Regions from separate parts of the Endozoicomonas montiporae CL-33 genome, predicted to be linked through region 2. Evidence: predicted binding sites of a transcription regulator. Region 2 holds the regulator's gene; the other holds the start of a gene.
The links. The regulator PhoB, encoded in region 2, activates phosphate uptake and scavenging genes when phosphate is short. The targets are predictions, from matches to a motif close to TGTCATANNNNTGTCANA.
Positions count from the first base shown of each region.

Region 1: EZMO1_RS26430 (PA3496 family putative envelope integrity protein) is a predicted target of PhoB. The motif match lies at 1,599-1,616, and genes of this name have one in related genera.

Region 1 is NZ_CP013251.1:90,012-97,863, reverse strand. Features, by position in the region: gene uvrD (DNA helicase II) at 1-567, opposite strand, end outside; gene EZMO1_RS00455 (MurR/RpiR family transcriptional regulator) at 701-1,558, shown strand; gene EZMO1_RS26430 (PA3496 family putative envelope integrity protein) at 1,667-1,840, shown strand; gene znuA (zinc ABC transporter substrate-binding protein ZnuA) at 2,281-3,228, shown strand; gene EZMO1_RS00445 (hypothetical protein) at 3,233-3,520, opposite strand; gene purU (formyltetrahydrofolate deformylase) at 3,767-4,621, opposite strand; gene EZMO1_RS00435 (IS701 family transposase) at 4,683-5,747, shown strand; gene def (peptide deformylase) at 5,879-6,487, shown strand; gene EZMO1_RS00425 (hypothetical protein) at 6,484-6,798, opposite strand; gene EZMO1_RS00420 (hypothetical protein) at 6,880-7,428, opposite strand; gene EZMO1_RS00415 (NUDIX domain-containing protein) at 7,421-7,852, opposite strand, start outside.
Region 2 is NZ_CP013251.1:5,251,978-5,259,829, reverse strand. Features, by position in the region: gene EZMO1_RS24325 (DesA family fatty acid desaturase) at 1-879, shown strand, start outside; gene EZMO1_RS24320 (H-NS family histone-like protein) at 1,127-1,543, shown strand; gene phoR (phosphate regulon sensor histidine kinase PhoR) at 1,676-2,989, opposite strand; gene phoB (phosphate regulon transcriptional regulator PhoB) at 3,051-3,740, opposite strand; gene ubiA (4-hydroxybenzoate octaprenyltransferase) at 3,894-4,802, opposite strand; gene EZMO1_RS24300 (chorismate--pyruvate lyase family protein) at 4,869-5,429, opposite strand; gene EZMO1_RS24295 (NCS2 family permease) at 5,571-6,809, opposite strand; gene EZMO1_RS24290 (rubredoxin) at 7,108-7,275, shown strand; gene EZMO1_RS24285 (HU family DNA-binding protein) at 7,409-7,684, shown strand; gene EZMO1_RS24280 (DUF2157 domain-containing protein) at 7,762-7,852, opposite strand, start outside.

The sequences.
Region 1 (7,852 bases), 270 kb from region 2:
AAAATCGACGACGCCCATCTGTTCACAGTACTGATGATACGCCCGATAGACGTCCAGCATAGTACGTTCAAACGGGTCATAACCCGGATCGATGTAGTCCGGACGCAAGCCTTCATCTTTTTTACTGTTGATGTACCACTGAGCCTGTCTGGGTGGCCAGCGCTGATCATCCAGCTGCATCGCTTTCATGATGCGCTTGATGACCCGAAGCTGGTCGTCGCTGTCGAGTATCTGAAAACTCTCCGGTAAGCCAGCATCCTGATAATGTGCACGCAACAGACGGTGGGATAAGCCGTGGAAAGTCCCCACCCACATACCGCGTGGCGGAATGCCCAGCAAATCTTCAATACGGGTGCGCATTTCGGCCGCTGCTTTATTGGTAAAGGTAACGGCCATAATGGAGTAAGGCGATATTGTTTCTACCTGAACCAGCCAGGCAATTCGGTGTACCAGTACTCTGGTCTTACCACTTCCGGCACCAGCCAGAACCAGCATTGAGCTCAGCGGGGCTGTAACGGCCTTGCGCTGGGCATCATTCAGGGAGTCAATAATCGGTGTTACATCCATGGCGGGTCTTCGCAATTAAAACTTGGAACAGTGTAACGAATACTCAGTGCGTAATCGATCAGGCGCTTATATCTTCAATTCAGGCAATGTAGTATAAATGCAAATATTCTAATAATAATGAAGTTTGACGTTTATGAACGACCCTATTATTGCCGTACAGCAGGGTTACTCTTCCCTTCGCCGCTCCGAGAAAAAAGTTGCCGATTTTGTTCTCACGCATCCTCACGATAGTTTAAATTCCAGCATTGCTGATCTGGCAAAAAAGGCAGAGGTCAGCGAACCTACCGTCATACGCTTTTGCAAAGCCATTGGCTGCAGTGGTTATCAGGACTTTCGTTTAAAACTGGCTAAAACAATGGGTAGTATTGATACCGCTACACCACAGTTTGCCGAGTTTTCACTGAATCCCGGAGACTCACTGGAAGATTTGAGTCGTAAAGTATTTGATAGTTCTATTAGAGAAATTCTACAGGTGAAGCAGGCTCTGGATTTCAGGCTGATAGAAACGGCCACCCGAGTGATTGCAAGAGCCAGAAGAGTGGAGTTTTTCGGCTTTGGCGCCTCAGGCATCGTAGCTCAGGATGCACAGCATAAATTCATGCGTCTGAAGCCACTGACATTTGCCAGCTCTGACCCTCACCTGCAATTGATTTCAGCATCGACAATGACTGAGGCTGATGTTGTGATTGCCATTTCACACTCCGGTCGCTCCAGAGAGCTGATTGAAAGCGTAAAACAGGCCAAAAAACGCGGTGCCACCATTATTGGCGTCTGTTCTGACCACACCCCTCTGGCAGAATATTGCCATATCCCTCTGTCGATTGAAGCCAGAGAAGACACTGCGCTATTTACACCACTGTCATCGAGAATTGCTCATCTGGTGGTGATCGACGTATTGGCAACGGCCGTTGCAGTTCTCAAGCAACCCGACATTGCAGAGCAATTACGAAAGATAAAGCAAAGTTTAAGCGTCGGTAAAGTCGAGACCTGACGGTGTACGAGATGTCTTACACAGATAAAAGAAATGCTCTCTTGTCAATAATATGACACAGGTTTATTTTAAATTTGTCAGTAAGAAAAATAATAAGAGATTACTGCCATGAATAAGAATAAAACCTCTAAAAAAACCTCGATTACCGCTTCCGGCCATGCCCGTGGCGGGATACCCGAAAAAGGTTCGAAGCGAGCATTGTATATTCGCCGGGCTCTGGAAGACCGGGAAGAGAAAAAGCGTCTGAGCAGTGAATGCGGCGACGATTACTGGAGTGACTGACCTTTCTTATCTTTGTCATAACAGGCAGCAACATGCTGCCTGATGCCCCCTTAAACAAACTCCCTTCTGCATTGCCCAACAGTCCCTGACACCTTTCTTTTTAAGAAAAATGACCGGACAGCCTCCTAGGAGGCTGTCCGAGAATAGCGCCCGTAGCGAGGATGGCAGAAAATTGAGGATGAAAAAGCGGTTTTGTAAGGAGAATAGCGAGCTATTTGACGAACAAAAGCGATTTTTCAGACCAATTTGCTGCCACCGCACGACTGCATGGATGCAGGAGCTAGTGCAACGCAGGAGCAGTTGCCGGTAGGGCAGACTATTCTCGGACAGCCTCCTAGATAAAAATGGGTCATGGGACAACACATATAGAACATAAGTACACTCTAAAATATATATGTTATAATGTAACGCTTTGAAGTTAAGCAGTGTCGTAACAATTCATGGTTCTCAATAAAAAATTCCCAATAATAGTCAGCCTGATCAGCTTGCTGTTTATTAGTGCGCCAACATTTTCCAGCAAACTGCCGACTCAGCAGCCTCCGAAAGTGTTAACCTCTATCAAACCTGTGCAACTGATTGCCCGGGCCATCACTGATGGCATCACGGAACCTGACGTACTGCTGCCTCCTGGTGCTTCACCTCATAACCACAGCCTGCGTCCCTCCGACGCCCGTTTGCTGAACAGTGCCGATGTCATGTTCTGGATTGGTCCTGATATGGAAGTGTTTCTGGAAAGAATGCTGGCTAATGCCAAAAGTACACGATCTGTCCCGATGATGAGCGCTAAAGGTACTCATCTAAGGCGCTACGATGAACATAGCCATGACCATAATAATCATCATGATCACGATCATGACCATGACCACCATCACGGTGACTACGATGCCCACATCTGGCTAAGCCCACAGAATGCGATTGCCATAGCTTCAGCGATGAGTGAAACCCTGAGCGAAATGGATCCGGCCAATGCGAAGCAGTACAAAAGCAATCTGAAAAAATTTACCAGCAGCCTGAACATGGTGGATGCTCGTAATAAGAAAAAGCTGGCACCGGTTATCAAGCGCCCAGTGTTTGTGTTCCACGATGCTTATGGTTATCTTCAGGATCACTACCACCTTAACATTGCCGGACACTTCACCCTGAACCCGGAGCAGCAGCCAGGTGCCCGCCATCTGACAGAATTGAGAGATAAACTGAAAGAATCAGGCAAAACCTGCGTATTCAGAGAGCCACAGTTCCAGCCTGCCTACATCAACAGAATCGTTAGGGGTCTTGATACCAAAGTGTCCCTCTTAGATCCTCTGGCAACCGATATTGCAGAAGGTCCGAATGCTTATCCGGAATTCCTCGACGGCCTTGTTAACAATATTGTCAGCTGCCTGAAGTAGCCTATCAGAGGCTCATACCCAGATAAGTTCCCGCCAGAAAAGCTATAACACTAACAAGGGGAATGGCTGTGGCTGACAGAGTCAGCCACATTCTCAAGCCATCTGACTCCAAACGCCGATTCCAGCATTGCACGCTAAATTCAGCATCATCATCCAGCTCAGACGATAATCCGCACTGATTGCAATGCACCTGCCACATTTGTGTTTCAGCAACGACCATATCGGACAGTTCGGCCTTTCCTTTGCAGCAGGGGCAGGTCTTGAGTATGGCCAGAGGAGGGTGCTTTTCCATAAGCAGCTTAATGTGCAGATCATTTAAAATCAGTTTTACACATTTGCTAACAGGTTATCCACAAGATAATACCAATTCCGTTTTCTAAATATGACCATGAGCAAGCTATTTCAAATTGCTGGACAAGGAAGAACGACGAGTAATAGCTGGCTATTGCGAGGAGTTCTGACGCAGAGCCAGTGGTTTGAAATGGCTGCGCAATTCATGTTTAGAAGATGGAATTGGTAGAACCTGCTGTCAGAGCAATCAGTCCAGAATAATGGTTTTTCTGCCATCAACAATAACGCGATCTTCAAGATGGTAGCGCAGACCATGAGCCAGAACCGTTTTTTCAACATCTTTGCCCAGACGCACCATATCTTCCGGCAGGTGGTTATGACCCACGCGAATCACATCCTGCTCAATGATAGGACCTGCATCCAGCTCTTCAGTCACATAGTGGCAGGTGGCTCCAACCAGCTTAACGCCACGGTCATAAGCCTGATGATAAGGTTTTGCACCCACAAATGAGGGCAGGAAGCTGTGATGAATATTGATCAGGCGGTTTTCATACAGGTCACACAACTCAGGCGGGATGATCTGCATGTAGCGAGCCAACACGACAGTATCAACCGTATATTCTGCCAGCAGCTCTTTCATTCGCTGATAGGCAACCGCCTTATTGTCTCTATCGACGGGCACATAATGGAAAGGAATACCGTGCCACTCCACAAAGCTGCGAAGATCTTCATGGTTCGAGATCACGCAGGGAATATCCATAGACAGGTCTCCGCTGCGCCAGCGGTAGAGCAGATCCGACAGGCAATGAGCCTGTTTACTCGCTAACAGAGCCACTCGGTGAGGTTGCCCGGAATCGTTGATGCGCCAGTCGAGCTTCAACTCATCTGCGATAGACTGAAATCTTGTGCAAAACTCTTCCAGCCCAAAAGGGAGGCTGTCTGCTCTGATTTCATTGCGCATATAAAACCGTCCGGTTACCGGGTCCGAATGGTGGTTAGCCTCCAGAATCCAGCCACCTTCCCTTGCAATAAACTGGCTTACTGCAGCAACAATGCCACTGGCATCCGGACAAGAGATTAACAATCGATAGGTCCTTGTCATCGTTCTATTCTTTTAATTCACTCATGTTACGCACCCAGAAAAATCTGCCATGCTTTAGAGCATGAACACAGAGCTGTTTGAGCTGTATAGCGATTACCTGCTGTCCTCATTCGGCAAAACGACAGCTACACAGCTGTCATCTTTGCTGGACGGCGCATACAGCCATGATCAGGTAACACGCCTTCTGTCCCGTAATCACTTCGACAGTAAGACTCTTTGGCACCATGTTAAAGCCGTTGTGCGTCAGGAAGAGCGCGATGATGGAGTACTTATTGCCGACGACACTATTCAGGAGAAACTCTACACTGATGAGAACGACCTGATTGCATGGCACTTTGATCACACCTTTGGTCGTTCGGTAAAAGGTATCAACCTTCTCAACTTTGTTTACCATGTCGGTGATATCTCTATTCCCGTGGCCTACAAGCTTATCGAAAAGCCTATTCAATACTCCGACGTAAAAACTAAAAAAGTTAAACGCAAGGCTGAAACCACCAAGAACGAAGACTTTCGGGAGATGCTGAAAGTTTGCTGTGATAATCAGCTCAAATTTCGTTACGTGCTGGCAGATAGCTGGTTCTGTTCTAACGACAACATGCTGTATATACGACACGAATGCGATAAGCATTTTGTCATGGCCAGCAAGTCAAACCGGAAGGTTTCGCTGAGTGAGGAAGATAAAAGTCGGGGGCGCTCACAGCGCATAGATTCCATTGATTTCTCAGAAGAAAAGCCTATCAAAGGCTGGATTGCAGGCGTGGACTTCCCCGTTCTGCTGTTCCGGCAGGTCTTTACAAACAAAGATGGCAGTAAGGGCATTCTCTATCTGATATGCAGTGATCTTGAGTGTGACGCAGAGGCTTTGAAGGCGATCTACAAAAAACGGTGGAAAGTTGAAGTCTTCCATAAAACACTCAAATCTAATGCGTCAATGGCCAAGTCACCGACTTATACAGTTTTGACGCAGAGTAATCATCTGTTTATGTCGATATATTCGGCATTTCGTCTCGAGGTGCTGGCTAATAAGCTTGATTTAAACCATTTTGAGTTGCGGGCAAAGCTTTATCTCACTGCATTGAAATCATCGTTCCAGAAACTTCAGTCGATGAAGGGGTGCGTAACATGAGTTAATTCAGGATTATTATGAAAGGCCTGAGAGGGGTCAGGCTTGAAAAGCGGCATTATATGACGACTCCGCCGTGATATCTTGACTATTTTTACTAACCGCGCAGATTTAACGAAAATAGAGGCAAATCGATGAAATTGTCACCAGAAGCAGACGTTTTAATCATGGGACATCCACTGCTCTTTCAGGAACAGTCTCAGGTCACTCTGGATGAAATAACCACTCGCAAGTTTCAGGACAACCTCGACGCTTTACGACAGGTACAGATTCGTAGCAATGGTATCGGTATTGCCGCCCCCCAGGCAGAATGGCCGGTAAGAGCCATCAGTGTAGGGATATCCGATGAAAGTCGTGCTCGTTATCCGGATGCAGAATACATTCCTTTCAATTTCTGGATTAACCCTCAAATCATTGAAAGCAGCTCGGACACTTGCTGGACATGGGAAGCCTGCCTGTCTGTCCCGGGTATGCGGGGCTGGGTAGAAAGGCCAGCATCGATCACCGTGGCGGGCTATGACCGACATGGGGAACGACAGGAAGCAGAACTGACAAACTTTCATGCCCGCTTAATGCAGCACGAACTGGATCATCTTAATGGTATTTTGTACCCAATGCGGGTGGACGATAAAACGATGCTGATTCCCAATGATGCCATCTGTCATCAGGATGACTGGGCTGAAGACTGGCCAACACCGAATGCCAAAATAACCCCGATAGGGGCTATTTCCAGAGAACGCTAAAAAATACTCTCGTCCTCTCCGCTGATCAGGTTGTTTCTGTCGTCATTATTACGAAGCTCTTCACGATAACGACGACGATTCAATAACTTATTCTGCACAGGATCAGGCAATTCGGTGAACTGGATAACGGATTTGTCGATGAGCAGATCGATAACATCCTCCAGCACCCGAATAAAGTCAGCATCAGCAGCCTGCATCACCTTGTCGCCAATGGTTGGATTACATTGGAGAAAAACCATGACCGACTCGTCTTCCAGATCTACTGACTTCCAGTCATCAGAAAGCTGCTTTTCTGATACCGCAGTGATCATTCCCTTATCATCCTTTAGCGCGTATAGCATCCTTGCTGATCCTCTTGATTATTTCCTTTTCTTTATAGGATTTAAGACTGTTTATAGGCGGCGATTGACAGGGAGCGACCGAAGCAGGTCATTAATCAGGCCGCGGCTGACAGCAAACAGATCATCCCCCGGCAGGCCTTCACTGGCACCACTGATACTCCAGAGGGTTTCGTCGCTGCGCACATCCATAACCGTCAGACTCAGGGCAACGTGAGGGCGCCCCTCGTCATCAAACATCCATTCATTCACAGTGCCAGTAAATGCAAAGCTGACACCATTCTGGAAAGCCCACTGTCGTCCACTCTGAACTTTATGAGCATCGGTCAGCACATTATTTGCACTGGTCACCAGAAATTCCGGATACAGCTCAGGCTCATCAATTCCGTTAGAAGGCAACAACACCATCAGAATCTTTTCTACCTGATCTGAAACATTTTCTGATTCGGTGTAATTAACGAATGGCAACACAGCCCAGCTGGCCGTACCAGGTAAACCTTCCCGGTATAAACTGGGCACACTGGAGGACTGACAGCCTGCCAGCAAAAACAAAACCAGCAGGGTAAACACACTATGATTAGAGACCGTTTTCGGTTTAAGCATATTGTTGTAACTCCTGATGATGTAATTTCAACCACTGAAGGGCGATGACAGCCGGGGCATTGGCAATACGTCCGTCTTTTACCATCGCATAGGCTTCAGCAAAAGGCACGACATGTACCTTGATATCTTCACCCTCATCCTCAACGCCATAGCAGCCACCGGCTTTTGAAGCATCGGTGATGCCACAGTAAAGCATCAGCCTTTCATTGGTCGCGCCGGGACTGACATAAAAATTAGAAACAGGCAGCAATGCCTTCACTTCACAATTTGCTTCTTCTTTCACTTCCCTTAGCGCCACCGATTCCAGCGTTTCGTCAGCCTCGGAAATACCAGCAACCACTTCAAGTAACCATGGGTCATCGTTACTCAGCAGAGGACCAATCCGAAACTGCTCCACCAGCACCACCAGATCCAGCGCAGGATC
Region 2 (7,852 bases):
CGAACTGAAGCCGGAAACCCTGAGACAATCCAGAGTTATGGTCAGAGAACACCAGATGACTGGATTGAAAATCACCTTTATACCCCGCATCCAATACTGGGTGTAGTCATTATGCTCTTGATCGATATCATTCTGTTTGGCGTTATTGGCCTAACCGTTTGGGCCATTCAAATGATCTGGATTCCTTTTTTTGCAGCGGGGGTGATTAATGGTGTCGGACATCATTCCGGCTATAGAAATTTTGAGTGTCGTGATGCTGCCCGAAATATATTTCCATGGGGGCTTCTGATAGGTGGTGAAGAATTGCACAATAATCATCACACCTACCCAAATTCTGCCAAGTTATCTGTTCGACCATGGGAATTTGATATTGGCTGGTTATGGATTCGATTGTTCTGCTTCTTAGGTCTGGCTCGTGCAAAAAAGACTCTTCCACTGGCAGTATGCAACAAACATAAAAGTCATATAGATCGTGATACGGTAATGGCCGTGATCAATAATCGATTTCAGATAATGGCTCAGTATCGCAATCAGGTCATAGTACCTTTAGTGAATCATGAGCGAAAAGTTGCTACAGAAAAGACAAAACGCATTTTAAAATCAGCTCAAAAACTTCTTGCGCGGGAAGAGCAACTGTTGGCTCCTGCACACAGAGAGAAAATTCATTCCATTATTGATACCAGTCAAGTTTTAAATACAATTTACAGGAAAAAGAAAGATTTACAGGCCATCTGGCATCAAATTAAAGATCAAAATGAGCGCATTGAAGCCTTAATTCTCTGGTGTCAGGAAGCGGAAAACAGTGGAATCAAAGTGCTTCAGGATTTTTCAAGAAGTTTGAAAACGTATACACTTCCTGAACCTTTGTTAAGGCAGTGATGATTTGATCACAATTCAGTGGTGAGTCATTCAGAGAATCAATAAAATATTGATTGACCCTATTTTAAGTCAGCAAGGTTATATTGTATTCATTCAATTGGATTATTTTACATTTTTATTTCGTAAATTAGAGTTGAATGCTTCCATCAATTAAAACCTTGCTGTATAAATAAGGTCACTTAGATTAACACCCAAGTCCGTACAAAGCATAATTCGGATAGTAAGTCAGATGAGGGAGTCATTTTAAATGAACGTTTTTGAAGAAATTCAACATCGCCTGAGCAGCAAAACCCGCATTCGTTCCCTGTTCAAAGATGTCCATGCAGAAGATCTGGAGCGCATCATTTCTCGCATGAACGACGTTCTTGCTGAAAAGCTGGAAGCTCGCGATAAAGAAGAAGAAAAGCGTCAGGCTAAAATCGAAAGCATTGAAGCGATCAAACAGATCATGAGTGACCGTGGTGTTTCTCTGGATGATCTGGGTGCTTTGGAAATTGAAGCGCCTAAAAAACGTCGCAACATCCAGAAGTACACTTTTGAATACCAGACCGAAGCCGGTGATACTGTTCAGTGGGAAGGTGCTACTACAGGTCGTCTGCCTCGTGACTTCCAGGCTTACCTGGATCGCACAGGCAAAAAACGTCTGGACTGCGTTGCTGAGTAAAAAGCGCTGAGTAAAGAGAGCTGTAGAGCTTAGCTATTGAAGGTTAAGCTTCTGATCTCAAGTCAGCCAGTTAAAAGCAAAAAGGGAGCCATTCGCTCCCTTTTTGCTTTTAATCCGTTTGATGACGGATGGTCAATCCACCAGAGCCATCAGACGTTTCTTGGGGAAATGACAGACAAATTTACTGCCTTTACCCGGGTGGCTGCTGATACTGATTCGACCACCATGACGAAGCATAATGTGTTTCACGATCGCCAGCCCGAGACCCGTTCCACCGGTAGCATGACTGCGACTTTTATCCACCCGGTAAAAACGTTCGGTCAGACGGGGAATATGGACCGGGTCAATACCAACACCGTTGTCTTCTACCATTAAATGACCACGGTCTTCATCCTGCCACCAACGTACATAAATTTTGCCTCCGGCCGGGGTATAGCGAACAGCATTGAATACCAGATTTGAAAAGGCACTTCTCAACTCATGAGCACTTCCTGCAATCTCGGCCTGTTCAGGACATTCCAGTCGAATCTTATGCTGGCTCTCGCCACTTAATGCCTTACCATCTTCAACAATTGCATGAAGCATTGGTTTGAGCTGGACTGCACTGTCGTCATCAATTTCAGCCGCTTCCAGTTTGGACAGTGTTAAAAGATCCTGCACCAGCCCCTGCATACGCAGCGATTGCTCCTGCATACGGTTCATTGCATTGCCCCAGATGGGCGGAAGGTTTTGGTCGTGTACACCGTCGATCAGGGTTTCCAGATAGCCTGAAATAACCGTCAATGGTGTTCTGAGTTCATGGGATACGTTAGCTACAAAATCCTTACGCATGGTTTCCAACTGCAACAGCCGGGTGACATCGCGGACAATCAACATTCGATTACCACGACCGTAAACCGTGATGTTGATTTCAACCTGATACTCATCATTCAGAGGTGAGGGAATTTGCAAGGGTTTTTGATAACGCCCCTGCTCAAAATAATCCACAAAACGGGGATCTCGCAGAAGGTTTGTTACAGGCTGCCCCTGATCGTCAGGCATTTTGAAACCCAAAAGATCTTCTGCAGCATTATTCCACCACTCAAGGTTGTTATGGCGATCTACCATGACCACGGCATCTTTCAGTGCCGATGTTGATGACTGAATCCGGTCAATCACAGTGGAAAGGCGACGACGTGCACGACCATGGTGTTTTTGCAGGCGGTATATTCCATCAAATATCTCACCCCACAACCCCTTGCTTTCAGGAGGCTCTTCGTTACGATCTCTCGCAGCATTTAACCAGTCCATTAACCGGAATAACTCTTTCACACTCCACAGGCAATAGCCTGCCAATACAACGGAAAGTCCCAAAAAAGCATTGCCCAGAAGCCAGCCGAGACAAAAACCGACACTTGAAAACAACAGCATTCGGCTCAGGACGTAAGATTTGGTAATACTGGTCATTCCGGATCTTTTTTCGAGTTTTGGTTAAGGAAGTATTCGGTATAAATACTTCCTGACAGTCTTAAACTTTTAACGAGAATCGGTAGCCCGTCCCGCGCACTGTCTGCACAAAGCCTTCATAGTCAGACCCCAGTGCTTTTCGCAGACGACGGATATGAACGTCAACGGTTCGTTCTTCCACATAGACATTGCCGCCCCACACCTGATCCAACAGCTGCCCCCTGGTATAAGCACGTTCCTGATGAGTCAGGAAAAACTGCAGCAGGCGGTATTCGGTAGGCCCCATTTCTGCCGGGTTTCCGTCGATGCTGACGCGATGGCTGACCGGATCAAGCTCAAGGCCTTTTATGACAATCGGACTCTGGGCATCTAACCCTCCTGCACGACGAAGTACGGCTTTTAAGCGAGCTGCCAATTCCCGTGGTGAGAAGGGTTTAACAATGTAGTCGTCTGCACCGGTTTCCAAGCCCTGAATTTTATGATCTTCCTCGCCTTTCGCGGTCAGCATGACAATAGGAATTTCAGAAGTCAGTTCATTACGCTTTAAGCGTCGTGCAAATTCAATACCGGAAATGTCGGGTAACATCCAGTCCAGCAAAATAAGGTCGGGTTTATTATCAACCACCTGGGCATGGGCTTGCTTGGCGTCTGCCGCTTCCAGACAGTTATAACCCGCCATTTCCAAAGCGACAGAGACCATTTCCCTGATGGGTTCTTCATCATCGACGATGAGAATTGTTCTTCCTGACATGCCTGTTCACCTTTCGTGTCTCATCCGTTGCGTCTTATTGGTAGTGGAATCAGACAATCTGTTTCACCAGACAGATTCCTCCTATTTGCGCCATTACAACGCCCAAATGTTACAAACAGATGACACTCCTTTTTTGTGGAAGCTTAAAAAGGCTTAAACATAACTGAAAGCAATGCCCAAGAAAATCACGGCTCCTACCCAATGATTGCTGAGAAATGCTTTAAAACAGTTCATTCTTTCACGGTGTTGCGTACGTAACTGCTGATGGGTAAATAAACCGGTCGCAATCAGCAACGAAACATAAAAACTCCAGCCAAGTCCTGCCTGAATACCGACCATCACTAATGTTGCAATGGCGAGGCATTGAAGAATTCCGATGATGATATTGTCCAGATCTCCAAATAATATCGCAGTCGATTTAATGCCAATCTTCACATCATCATCACGATCCACCATGGCATACTGTGTGTCATAGCCGACCGTCCAGAACACGTTACCAAGAAATAATAACCAGCCAACCTGACTTATCGTTCCACTCTCTGCTGCATAGGCCATTGGAATAGCCCAGCCAAAGGCGGCCCCTAGCACCACCTGGGGCAAGTGCGTGAAACGCTTGGCAAAGGGGTAAATAGCAGCAAGAGCCAGGCCACCCAGAGAGAGCATTATGGTCAGAGGGTTGGTCAGTAGCACAAGAAAAAACGACAGGATGACCAGCCCGGAGAAAAGCAGTAAAGCTTCCTTTTTGTGGATTTTTCCTGTTACCAGCGGGCGGTTATTGGTTCTCTTCACACTGCCGTCAAAGTCACGATCCGCATAGTCGTTGATGACGCAACCTGCACTGCGCATCAGAACCACACCGGCAATAAAAATTAACAGGTTTTTCAGGCTTGGCAGACCTTCTGCAGCCATCCACAAAGCCCAAAGCGTGGGCCATAGCAAAAGATAAATGCCAATAGGGCGATCCAGCCGACATAGCTGGACAAAATCCTTTACGCGGGGGTAACGAACCGATAAAGAGTGAAGATTGAAAGAGTCCCCCGCCAGCTTTTTGAGATACGTCATAATGATTATCATTGTTGCAACTGGCTTGGGCATCAGTCTAACAGGTTAGGCTTTTTATAAGTACTCCTACATAGGGGTGAGATCGTATTCCGGTAGGAAAAACTCACAGACCGAAATCGCTTTGCCGTTCAGGAGAAACAGAGAACGTCTGCCCCAGCTTTGTTCTTTTTGGTACGGTTTATCTAGATAGTCATTGAATTGGCTGGCTGAAAGTCTGTCGATTTCAATAGGACCACGCTCCAGCGAAGGCTGCTTAAAAAGAAACTCTCCGAGAGGGCGGTCGCCCAGCTCCAATAATTCCCGGTTTGCGCCGGTCAGGCTGGTTGCAGGCAGTACGCTTCGAGCAAACACTCTGGGCTGGTCATCAACCATTAGTAGCACTTGCCGAATGCTGGCCATCTCATGATTGCAGCCCAGAAAATCTTGCTCTGAACGGGGAGGAATGCCCCATTCGTGTTTAAGCACCCTGACTCTGAATTCCTTGGTGCACATCGATTTCAGCCGTTGCGTCAGTGATCCCGAATCAAGCAACCAAGTTCTGTAAGGTTCCGGAATGTCATTGATGCACTCATGACCATGTACTGGTTTGGGTTGCCAAGTCTGGTCAGCAAAATCTGTAAGTGGCATTTGTTGTATTCGTCTGGTCTACTGGCTTCCCGAACACAATAGCACTTAAAAAGAGGGGACTGTAGGACAATTCTGAGTGATGTCCTTTCAGAAAAAGGCAGAGGTATGCCGGGAGCACACCTCTGTAAGATGAAGAATGATTTAGATTCCAAAAAACACAAATTTCAGTGCAAATAGTGCAGCAAGAATCCAGACACTGATACTAACGTCAGATGTTCTGCCCGCCAGAACTTTGATGACCGGATAGGCAATGAAGCCCAGTGCAATACCATTAGCAATGGAGAAGCTCAGGGGCATCATAATAGTGGTGATCAAAACCGGGCCCGCTTCTGTCAGGTCATCCCAGTCGATACGGGTCAGGCTGCCTACCATCAGAACGGCTACATAAACCAGAGCACCTGCAGTCGCATAAGCAGGTACAATACCTGCCAGTGGCGACAAGAACATACACAGAAGGAACAGAGCGCCTACGGTAACAGCCGTCAGACCGGTACGGCCACCCACTGCAACACCGGAAGCACTTTCAACATAAGTGGTCACGGTCGGAGTACCCATAATCGCACCAATCCATGACGCACCGCCGTCCGTCATCAAGGCACGGTTCATGTTGGTCATCTTGCCGTTTTCATCAGCCAGACCTGCTTTATCACCCACAGCAATCAGTGTGCCAGTGGTGTCAAACAGGTTTACGAACATGAAGGCAACAATCACACCAATCATTTCTGGCGACAGAGCCCCCATGATGTCCAGCTTACCCACGATAGGCGTGATACTGGGTGGTGCAGCCACAATACCGGTAAAGGAAACATCACCAGCGATCAGGGCGATCAGTGAAACAATACCAATGGCAATCAACACCGAAGCCTTAATGCCACGGAACGAAAGACCGAGAATCAGGAACAGGCTCAGGCTCGCCATCAATGGGCCAAACTGGGTGATATCGCCCAGAGTCACAATCGTTCCGGGGCTGGCAACCACAACACCAGCACTCTTCAGGCCAATCAGAGCCAGAAACAGACCAATACCACTGGTGATACCGACACGAAGCCCGGAAGGAATGCTGTCGATGATCCATTCCCGTACTTTAAACAGGCTTAGCAGCATGAAGCCAATACCACCCCAGAACACGGCTCCCATTGCCTGTTCCCAGCTATAACCCATGCCTTGCACTACCGCGTAGGCGAAAAAAGCATTCAGACCCATGCCTGGTGCGAGACCCACCGGCCAGTTGGCGTAAACCCCGATAAAGATAGTGCTCAAACCGGCAACAAGGCAGGTGGCGGCAAACAATGCTCCGGAATCCATACCGGCATCCGACAAAATAGCCGGAATCACAAAGATCACATAACACATGGTGATGAAGGTAGTTGCGCCTGCCATCAGTTCCGTTTTGACGGTCGTGTTGTGTTCACTCAGTTTGAAAATACGTTCGAGAAACGATGGTTTCAGCCCTGCGGAGGACCTGAGAACCCCCTGTGTCGTGTTGTTCACACCTGACTCCTCAATAGTTCAAGTGTTTATTATCCAGTCATGGTTCCAATATTCATATCAGAACAAAGCGCATTCAATTTAGTTGAATGTGACGCTTTTATCTGACATTTCCTGTTCAGGATTGGTAAACTCTCTGCGCGACCGGATTCACATCGATAAAGATAACGTCGTCGCCGGAGGGGTTAGTATGAAAAAGTGGCAGTGTGTGATCTGCGGACTTATTTACGACGAAGCAGAAGGCTGGCCAGAAGATGGCATAGAGCCCGGTACGCGTTGGGAAGATGTACCTGAAGACTGGTACTGCCCTGATTGTGGTACCGATAAAACCGATTTTGAAATGATCGAAATTTCCTGATTTCAGCGAAAAGCCTGAATATCATGGCTCACAGGCTCATTCAGCTATTGCCCTCACGGCAACAGTGGATTAGTCTGTTGATTGTTGCCTCACCAATGGAACACAAAAAAACAACAAGGGAGTCCATGACACCATGCGCAAACCAGATCTCGTTAATGCTATTGCCGATCAGGCAGACCTTACTAAAGACGAAGCCGGTAAGGCCCTGAACGCTCTCATTGACGTTATTACCAAAGCACTCAAAGAAGAAGATACTGTGAGCCTTGTGGGCTTTGGTACTTTTCTGCAACGCAGTCGTGCAGCCAGGACAGGCAAAAACCCGCAAACCGGTGAAGCTATTCAGATTGCAGCCAGCAATACCGTTGCTTTCAAGCCCGGAAAAGCATTGAAAGATGCGGTAAACGATTAAAATCGTATTTCAGTACTACATACAATAATAGAGCCCGTCTGTATCAGCATTCGGGCTCTTGTTGTTTTGAAGCTGCCCTAATTAGCCTGCCTGAGCCAGATTTTTTCTGCAAAATGACTGAGTAACCAGAAGCTCAACCCCAGCAGTACAAAAAACAGTGCCTGATGC